Regions from separate parts of the Streptomyces sp. NBC_00996 genome, predicted to be linked through region 1. Evidence: riboswitches for the same ligand, from Rfam matches in the RefSeq annotation. Region 1 holds a riboswitch; the other holds the start of a gene.
The links. Region 1 has a riboswitch for thiamine pyrophosphate ahead of thiC (phosphomethylpyrimidine synthase ThiC). Riboswitches for the same ligand answer to the same signal wherever they lie in the genome.
Positions count from the first base shown of each region.

Region 2: another riboswitch for thiamine pyrophosphate. It lies ahead of OG390_RS36745 (thiamine ABC transporter substrate binding subunit); the one in region 1 lies ahead of thiC (phosphomethylpyrimidine synthase ThiC).

Region 1 covers NZ_CP108723.1:5,435,791-5,439,888, forward strand. Annotated here, with positions in the region: gene thiC (phosphomethylpyrimidine synthase ThiC) at 1-1,841, opposite strand, end outside; TPP riboswitch at 1,834-1,990, opposite strand; gene OG390_RS25625 (YibE/F family protein) at 2,062-3,531, shown strand; gene OG390_RS25630 (SsgA family sporulation/cell division regulator) at 3,593-4,030, opposite strand.
Region 2 covers NZ_CP108723.1:7,836,128-7,840,225, reverse strand. Annotated here, with positions in the region: gene OG390_RS36750 (ABC transporter permease) at 1-847, opposite strand, end outside; gene OG390_RS36745 (thiamine ABC transporter substrate binding subunit) at 823-1,911, opposite strand; TPP riboswitch at 1,989-2,094, opposite strand; gene rlmN (23S rRNA (adenine(2503)-C(2))-methyltransferase RlmN) at 2,119-3,225, opposite strand; gene OG390_RS36735 (hypothetical protein) at 3,590-3,829, shown strand; gene OG390_RS36730 (hypothetical protein) at 3,937-4,098, shown strand, end outside.

The sequences.
Region 1 (4,098 bases):
GCCAGCGGCAGGTAGACCCTGTTACCGCTCGCGGCGAACTCCTTCGACTTCTGGAGCATCCCCTCAGCGACCTCCTCCGCAGACGCCCCGGCAGCCGCTGTACCACCGAACTGCTCTGTGATGCTTTGGCTAATCTTCATCGAGCAGAACTTCGGCCCGCACATGGAGCAGAAGTGGGCCGTCTTGGCGGGTTCGGCCGGCAGTGTCTCGTCGTGGAACTCCCGTGCCGTGTCCGGGTCGAGGGCCAGATTGAACTGGTCCTCCCACCGGAACTCGAAGCGGGCGTCGGACAGCGCGTCATCCCATTCCTGCGCACCGGGGTGCCCCTTGGCGAGGTCGGCTGCGTGGGCGGCGATCTTGTAGGTGATGACGCCGGTCTTGACGTCGTCACGGTTGGGCAGGCCCAAGTGCTCCTTGGGCGTGACATAGCAGAGCATGGCCGTGCCCCACCAGGCGATCATCGCGGCACCGATGCCGGAGGTGATGTGGTCGTACGCCGGCGCGACGTCCGTCGTCAGCGGGCCGAGCGTATAGAACGGAGCTTCATCACAGATCTCCTGCTGAAGGTCGATGTTCTCCTTGATCTTGTGCATCGGGACATGTCCCGGCCCTTCGATCATGGTCTGTACGTTGAAACGCTTGGCGATCGTGTTGAGTTCCCCGAGCGTCCTCAACTCCGCGAACTGCGCAGCGTCGTTGGCGTCCGCGATGGAGCCGGGCCGCAGGCCGTCGCCGAGTGAGTACGTGACGTCGTACGCCGCGAGGATCTCGCAGAGCTCCTCGAAGTTCTCGTACAGGAACGACTCCTTGTGGTGCGCCAGGCACCAGGCCGCCATGATCGAGCCGCCGCGCGAGACGATGCCTGTCTTGCGGTTCGCGGTGAGGGGCACATACGGCAGGCGCACGCCCGCGTGGACCGTCATGTAGTCCACGCCCTGCTCAGCCTGCTCGATGACCGTGTCCTTGTAGATCTCCCAGGTCAGTTCCTCGGCGCGGCCGTCGACCTTCTCCAGCGCCTGATAGAGCGGCACCGTGCCGATGGGGACGGGGGAGTTGCGCAGCACCCACTCGCGGGTGGTGTGGATGTTGCGGCCGGTGGACAGGTCCATGACCGTGTCGGCGCCCCAGCGGGTCGCCCAGGTCATCTTCTCGACCTCCTCCTCGATGGAGGACGTCACGGCCGAGTTGCCGATGTTGGCGTTGACCTTCACCAGGAACCGCTTGCCGATGATCATCGGCTCGATCTCCGGGTGGTTGACGTTCGCGGGCAGCACCGCGCGACCCGCGGCGATCTCCTCGCGTACGACCTCGGGGTCGATGTTCTCGCGGACCGCCACGAACTCCATCTCGGGCGTGATCTCACCGTGGCGGGCGTACGCAAGTTGCGTCACCGCCTGTCCGGGGCGGCCCCGGCGCGGCTGGCGCGGCCGCCCCGGGAAGACCGCGTCGAGGTTGCGCAGCCCCCCGCGCGGCGACGTGTGCTTGACCCCGTCGTCCTCGGGGCGGACCGGACGGCCCGCGTACTCCTCGGTGTCGCCGCGGGCGATGATCCAGTTCTCGCGCAGCGGCGTCAGACCCCTGCGTACGTCGGTGTCGACGGTCGGATCGGTGTACGGGCCGGAGGTGTCGTACAGCGTGACGGACTGCCCGTTTGTGAGGTGCACCTGGCGGACCGGCACTCGTAGATCAGGGCGTGAGCCGCCGACATACGCCTTGTGCCAGCCAATGGACTTCCCGGCCTCGCCGTTCTCGGCCGGGGCGGATGCCCCACCGTTCTCGGCCGGAGCAAGCGCCCCATCCGTCTGGCTGGAGGCAGGCGTGCGTACGTCCTTGTTGGTCATGAGACCTACTCCCTACGCCGGCATTACCCGGTAACAGGTTCGGCGGTCGACGCAGCGGCTTCCGTCTGTCGATGTTTCATGTGAAACATCGCCGAGACGAAGGTCAGCGCCCTCTCAGCCCGGTGCTCCGAGCTCCCGCGTGTGCAAAGGTGCCTCCACGCTAGCGTCATATCTGGCGCGCTGAACAGAGGGCCCCCTTCGTTCTTGCGATGATCGGGCGGTGACCACAATGCAGCAGCCTCCGTTCCCACCGTCCGATCCGCCTCGCGGGTCCGGCTCCGGTGACGGCCATGGACACGGTTCCGGCGACGGCCGCGGACATGGACCGGGCGGTGGCGGCCATGGCCCGAGCCCCGGCGACAGCCACGGTCCTGGCGGCGCGCACGGCCACTCGCACAGTCACAGCCACGGCCCTGCAACGCCCGTCTCCAAGCACCTGCGCAAGGTCATCGCCGCGGTACTGATCCCCTTCGCGACGGCGGTCGTCGTGGGGCTCGTGGTGCTCTGGCCCGGCGGCGCACCGTCCCACGAGCGCACCGGCGTCGGCTTCGACCGGCAGACCCAGCAGGCGACGGTCGCCAAGGTCGACAAGGTGGACTGCAAGTCCGTGAACGCCTCGGGGGAGACCCCGACCGGTGACACGTCCACCGCTGAGGGCTCCTCCGCGCAGCAGCAGGCGACGGGTGACTGCAAGAAGGCGACGATTCGGATCGACACCGGCAAGGACAAGGGCCGTACGTTCACCGAGATCGTCCAGCCGGACCAGTCACGGCAGTTGCACCAGGGCGAGAAGGTCGTGGTCGCGTACGAGCCCTCCGCGCCCAAGGACTTGCAGTACTCGGTCACCGACGTGAACCGGAAGTTCCCCCTGGCGCTGCTCGCGGGGATCTTCGCGCTGGTCGTCGTGGTGGTGGGCCGGATGCGCGGCGTCATGGCGCTCATCGCGCTGGCCATCAGCTTCCTGATCCTGAATTTCTTCATCCTGCCGGCGATCCTGCACGGCTCGGACCCGCTGATCGTGGCGGTCGTCGGGGCCAGCGCCATCATGCTGATCGCGCTCTACATGTGCCACGGCCTCTCGGCCCGCACGTCGGTGGCCGTCATCGGCACACTGCTCTCGCTGGTACTGATCGGCGTGCTCGGCTCCGTCTTCATCGGCTGGGCGGCGCTGACCGGAAACACCGACGACAACACCGGCCTGATCCACGGCTTGTATCCGTCCATCGACATGAGCGGTCTGCTGCTGGCGGGTGTCATCATCGGTTCGCTCGGTGTGCTCGACGATGTGACGGTGACGCAGACGTCCGCGGTCTGGGAGCTGCACGAGGCGAATCCGACGATGGGCTGGCGTGGCCTGTACCGCGCGGGCATCCGCATCGGCCGCGACCACATCGCATCGGTCGTCAACACCCTTGTCCTGGCGTACGCGGGCGCCGCGCTGCCGCTGCTGCTGCTCTTCTCGATCGCGCAGAGCAGCGTGGGCGCGGTCGCCAACAGCGAGCTGGTCGCCGAGGAGATCGTGCGCACCCTGATCGGCTCGATCGGCCTGGTCGCCTCGGTGCCGGTGACCACGGCGCTGGCCGCGCTGGTGGTATCCGCGGACCGCACGGACACCGAGGCCGGACCTGTGGAGCCCGCGGGAGCCAGGACGCCGGTACGCAGTGGGAAGGGCCGTCGCCGCAAGCGCTGAGAGCATCCGGCGCCGCGCCCCTTGTGAGGAAGCGTTACTCCACTGGGAGGGTGGCGGTGCGTCAGCCCGCGCTCTGCTCCTCCGCCAGAATACGGTCCAGCGCCTCGTCGAGGTGCGTGTCGAAGTCGGCCAGGGAACGCTCCTGCCCCAGCGGCACCAGCTTGTCCGTACGGTCGAGAAATGCCACGAGCGGCGCCGCGCCGGACCGGAACAGCGCGTGGTCGCCGCCCACCTGAAGCCGGATCAGCACCTCGCCGAACGCCTCCGGGTCTGCGGGCGCGATGTGCACATCGCCGTCACCGCATGGCCGGCCCACGCCGTCGACCAGCAACTCCCGCCCGAATGCCCAGGTCACAGGAGCGTCTCCGGGCAAATGGAAGGTCAGCCGCACCGCGTACGGATCACAGGTCTCGTATCGGAGCTCCACCGGAATACGGAAGGACAACTCCTCCGACACGAGGAAGTTCATCATGACCTCTGCCTGTACCGACTCGCGCATCGCCTACCCCGTCGTTTGCCGTCGACTGGCCAGGAATCGTCCCCCTGACACTGCTGGAATCTTGCTCA
Region 2 (4,098 bases), 2.4 Mb from region 1:
CCAGACGCAGCGCGGTCTCCCGACGGCGTACGGTCCGGGCGTGCACGACGAGGATCGCGCCCACGGCCATGAACTGGATCATCGTCAGCACCGCCGCCGTCGCCAAGTCGAAGATCTCCGAGGTCTGCCGGTAGATCTCGACTTCGAGCGTCGAGAAGGTGGGCCCGCCGAGGATCTGCACCACACCGAAGGAGGTGAAAGTGAAGAGGAAGACCATGAGCGCCGCGGCGGCCACGGCCGGACTCAGGGCCGGCAGCGTCACCTTGCGCCAGGCCGCGAACCGGGAGGCGCCGAGCATCCGCGCGGCCTCCTCCTGGCGCGGGTCGAGTTGCGACCAGAGCCCACCGACCGTCCGTACGACGACCGCGTAGTTGAAGAAGACATGCGCGAGCAGGATCGCCCAGACGGTGGTGTCGAGCCGTACGCCCCACAGCTCGTCCAGGAGCCCGCCGCGGCCGACAAGAGCCAGGAAGGCCGTACCGACAACGACGGTGGGCAGCACGAAGGGCACGGTCACGACCGCCCGCAGGACCTGCTTGCCCCTGAAATCGAAGCGCGCGAACACATACGCGCCGGGGATCGCGATCAGCAGCGTGAGCACTGTCGAGGCGAGCGCCTGCCACGTGGTGAACCACAGCACGTGCCGGATGTCCGACTGCGCGAGCACATCGCCGATCCGCCCCAACTGCCAGGCCCCGTCGACCTTCAGACCGCGGGCCACGATCGCGGCGACGGGGTAGGCGAAGAAGACGGCGAAGAACGCGACGGGCAGGGCCATGAGCCCCAGCCGCGCCGCACTCCCCTTCCGGGCCTTCGGCGGAGCTACTTCAGTACGAGCGAGGTCCACGACTTGACCCACTGGTCACGGTTGTCGGCGATCTTGGCGGGGGTCATGGTCTCGGGGTCCTTGGCCTGCGGGCCGAACTTCGTGAACTCCGGTGGCACCTGAGCGGCCTCCCGTACCGGGTAGACGAACATGTTGAGCGGCATGTCGTCCTGGAACTCCTTGGTGAGCAGGAAGTCGAGGAGCGCCTTGCCGCCCTTGGTGTTCTTCGCGTTGCTCAGCAGCCCCGCGTACTCGACCTGCCGGAAGCAGGTGCCGTTCGCGACGCCGGTCGGCGCGGTCGTCGGCTTCGGGTCGGCGTAGATGACCTCGGCGGGCGGCGAGGAGGCGTACGAGACGACCAGCGGGCGGTCGGCCTTGGCCTTCTTGCCGCCGGCGGATCCGGAGAACTCGTCGTTGTACGCCTGCTCCCAGCCGTCGACGACCTTGACGCCGTTGGCCTTGAGCTTCTTCCAGTAGTCCTGCCAGCCTCCCCCATCGCCGTACTTCGCGGCGGTCCCGAGCAGGAAGCCGAGGCCGGGCGAGGACGTGGAGGCGTTCTCGGTGACGAGGAGGTTCTTGTACTCGGGCTTGATCAGGTCGTCGAAGGACTGCGGCGGCGTCAGCTTGTGCTCGCTGAAGTAGGCCTTGTCGTAGTTGACACAGATGTCGCCGGAGTCGATGGGCGTGACCCGGTGCTTGCCCTGGTCGACCCGGTACTCCGGGAGGACCAGGTCCGAGCCCTTGGCCTCGTACGACTGGAAGAGCCCGTTGTCGAGCGCGCGGGACAGCAGGGTGTTGTCGACGCCGAAGAAGACGTCGCCCTGGGGGTTGTCCTTGGTGAGGATCGCCTTGTTGACGGCCTGCCCGGCGTCGCCGTCCTTCAGGACCTTGACCTTGTACCCGGACTGCTTCTCGAAGTCCTTCAGCACGCTCTTGGACACGGCCCACGAGTCGTGGCTGACGAGCGTCACGGCCTTGGAGTCCGCGGAGCCACCGCTGTCGGTGGACCCGCACGCCGTCAGCACGGGCAGCGTGACCAGGCCCAGGCCGACGGCCACGGACGCGAACTTCTTGGTGTTGCTCACTGATTTCCTCCTGGCTGACCAGGAAGAGACGCGGCCCTGCCCGGAACCTCTGACAGTTCCCGGGCAGGGCGCAACAGCTTGAGTGGTGACCGAACTTCCTACCCAGAATGACCTGGGCAAGGTTCAGAGGGTCTGCGGTCTCTCCCGCACTCTCAGCGCTGTGGCGCTCCCCTGTCGGAATATGAAGATGTACGTACGCAGGACAGGTTACCGCTCGGTGGCAGCGAGCTGACCGCACGCCCCGTCGATCTCCTGGCCCCGGGTGTCCCGGATGGTCACCGGCACCCCGTGGGCCGCGATCGCCTCCACGAACGCCTTCTCGTCCTCGGGCCGCGAGGCGGTCCACTTCGAGCCGGGGGTCGGGTTCAACGGGATGAGATTGACGTGCACCGGCTTGCCCTTGAGCAGCCGCCCGAGCCGGTCACCGCGCCACGCCTGGTCGTTGATGTCCCGGATGAGGGCGTACTCGATGGACAGCCGACGTCCGGACCTGGCCGCGTACTCCCAGCCGGCGTCGAGAACTTCCCGCACCTTCCACCGCGTATTGACCGGTACGAGGGTGTCGCGCAGTTCGTCGTCCGGCGCGTGCAGCGAGATGGCGAGGCGGCACTTGAAGCCCTCGTCGGAGAACCGGTGGATCGCGGGGACGAGCCCCACGGTGGACACGGTGATTCCGCGCTGCGACAGCCCGAGCCCGTCGGGCTCGGGGTCGGTGAGCGCCCGGATCGCCCCGACCACTCGCTTGTAGTTGGCGAGCGGCTCGCCCATGCCCATGAAGACGATGTTGCTCAGCCGCGCCGGACCGCCCGGGATCTCGCCGTCCCTGAGGGCGCGCATCCCGTCCACGATCTGGTGCACGATCTCACCGGTCGACAGGTTCCGGTCGAGACCGGCCTGCCCGGTGGCGCAGAACGGACAGTTCATCCCGCAGCCGGCCTGCGAGCTGATGCACATGGTCACCCGGTCCGGGTAGCGCATCAGCACGGATTCGACCAGCGTGCCGTCGAAGAGCCGCCACAGGGTCTTGCGGGTGGTGTCCTGATCGGTGGACAGATGCCGCACGACCGTCATCAGCTCGGGGAGCAACGCCTCCTGGAGCTTGCCGCGCGAGGCAGCCGGGATGTCCGTCCACTCCGCGGGGTCGTGCGCGTACCGCGCGAAGTAGTGCTGCGAGAGCTGCTTGGCACGAAACGGCTTCTCACCGATCGCGGCAACCGCCTCTTTGCGCTCGGCGGGCGTGAGATCGGCAAGGTGCCGCGGCGGCTTCTGGGCTCCGCGCGGGGCGACGAAAGTGAGTTCTCCGGGCTTAGGCATGGCCGTACCAGTGTCGCAGATCGATTTGGGTGACCTGGGGCCCGAGACGTGCGGTGATCGTCATCGGTCGTACCCGGTCGTCCTCGGCTTTCCTCCGGCGGCCCACAGACGGCCCGACCCATCCCGCCTCGTGACGGCATACGCGCGGGTTAGAGCCCCGATGAAGCCAGGAGGGTGCGAGACGGCCGCCGGCACACGCGGTGCCCGTCGCGGCACGGCGGTGGACGGCAAGCCGCACCCCTTCGAAGATCGCGAACAGTTCGTGATCTTCGTATCGAGAGCGGCCGGCCCGCCGCGGGCTCCACCGCGCCATCGGCACGTCGCAAGGTCGGCGCGCTGAGCACATGAGCTTAGGATCCGGATCGTGGCGGACATTCCCGATGAACTCATCAAGCTGGAACATTGCGCCGAAGAGGAACGCGCGAAGCTCGCGGGCCTCACCGGCGAGGAGTACGAGGCGCAGTGGCACCGATGGCGCGAAGCGTCCGAGGTGGCACAGGCGGCCATCACCAAGTACGCCCAGGCGGCCGAGCAGGACCGCCACGAGGTCGAGCAATCCGTGAAGAGGGCTGTACGGCGGGCAGAGGAGGACCCGGCGGACTAGTCGGGCGGGTACAGGCCCCCGCGTCTCGCGGTGGAGGCGAGGGCCCGTCGCACCATCACCCGTACGGGGTCTCGTGCCGCCTCACGCGTCCCGCTACATTCGAACGCATGAGCGAATGGCGTGATGCGGAAGAGGTCGCCCTCCCGGTGCCGGATGAGGTGCCGGACTGGCGAGACACCGAATTCGCCCGTACGGGACTCACGCTCACGCTCCGGCGGGCAGGCCGACGGCAGAAGGCCCAGGTGCTGGAGTACCGCGACCGGCCGGAC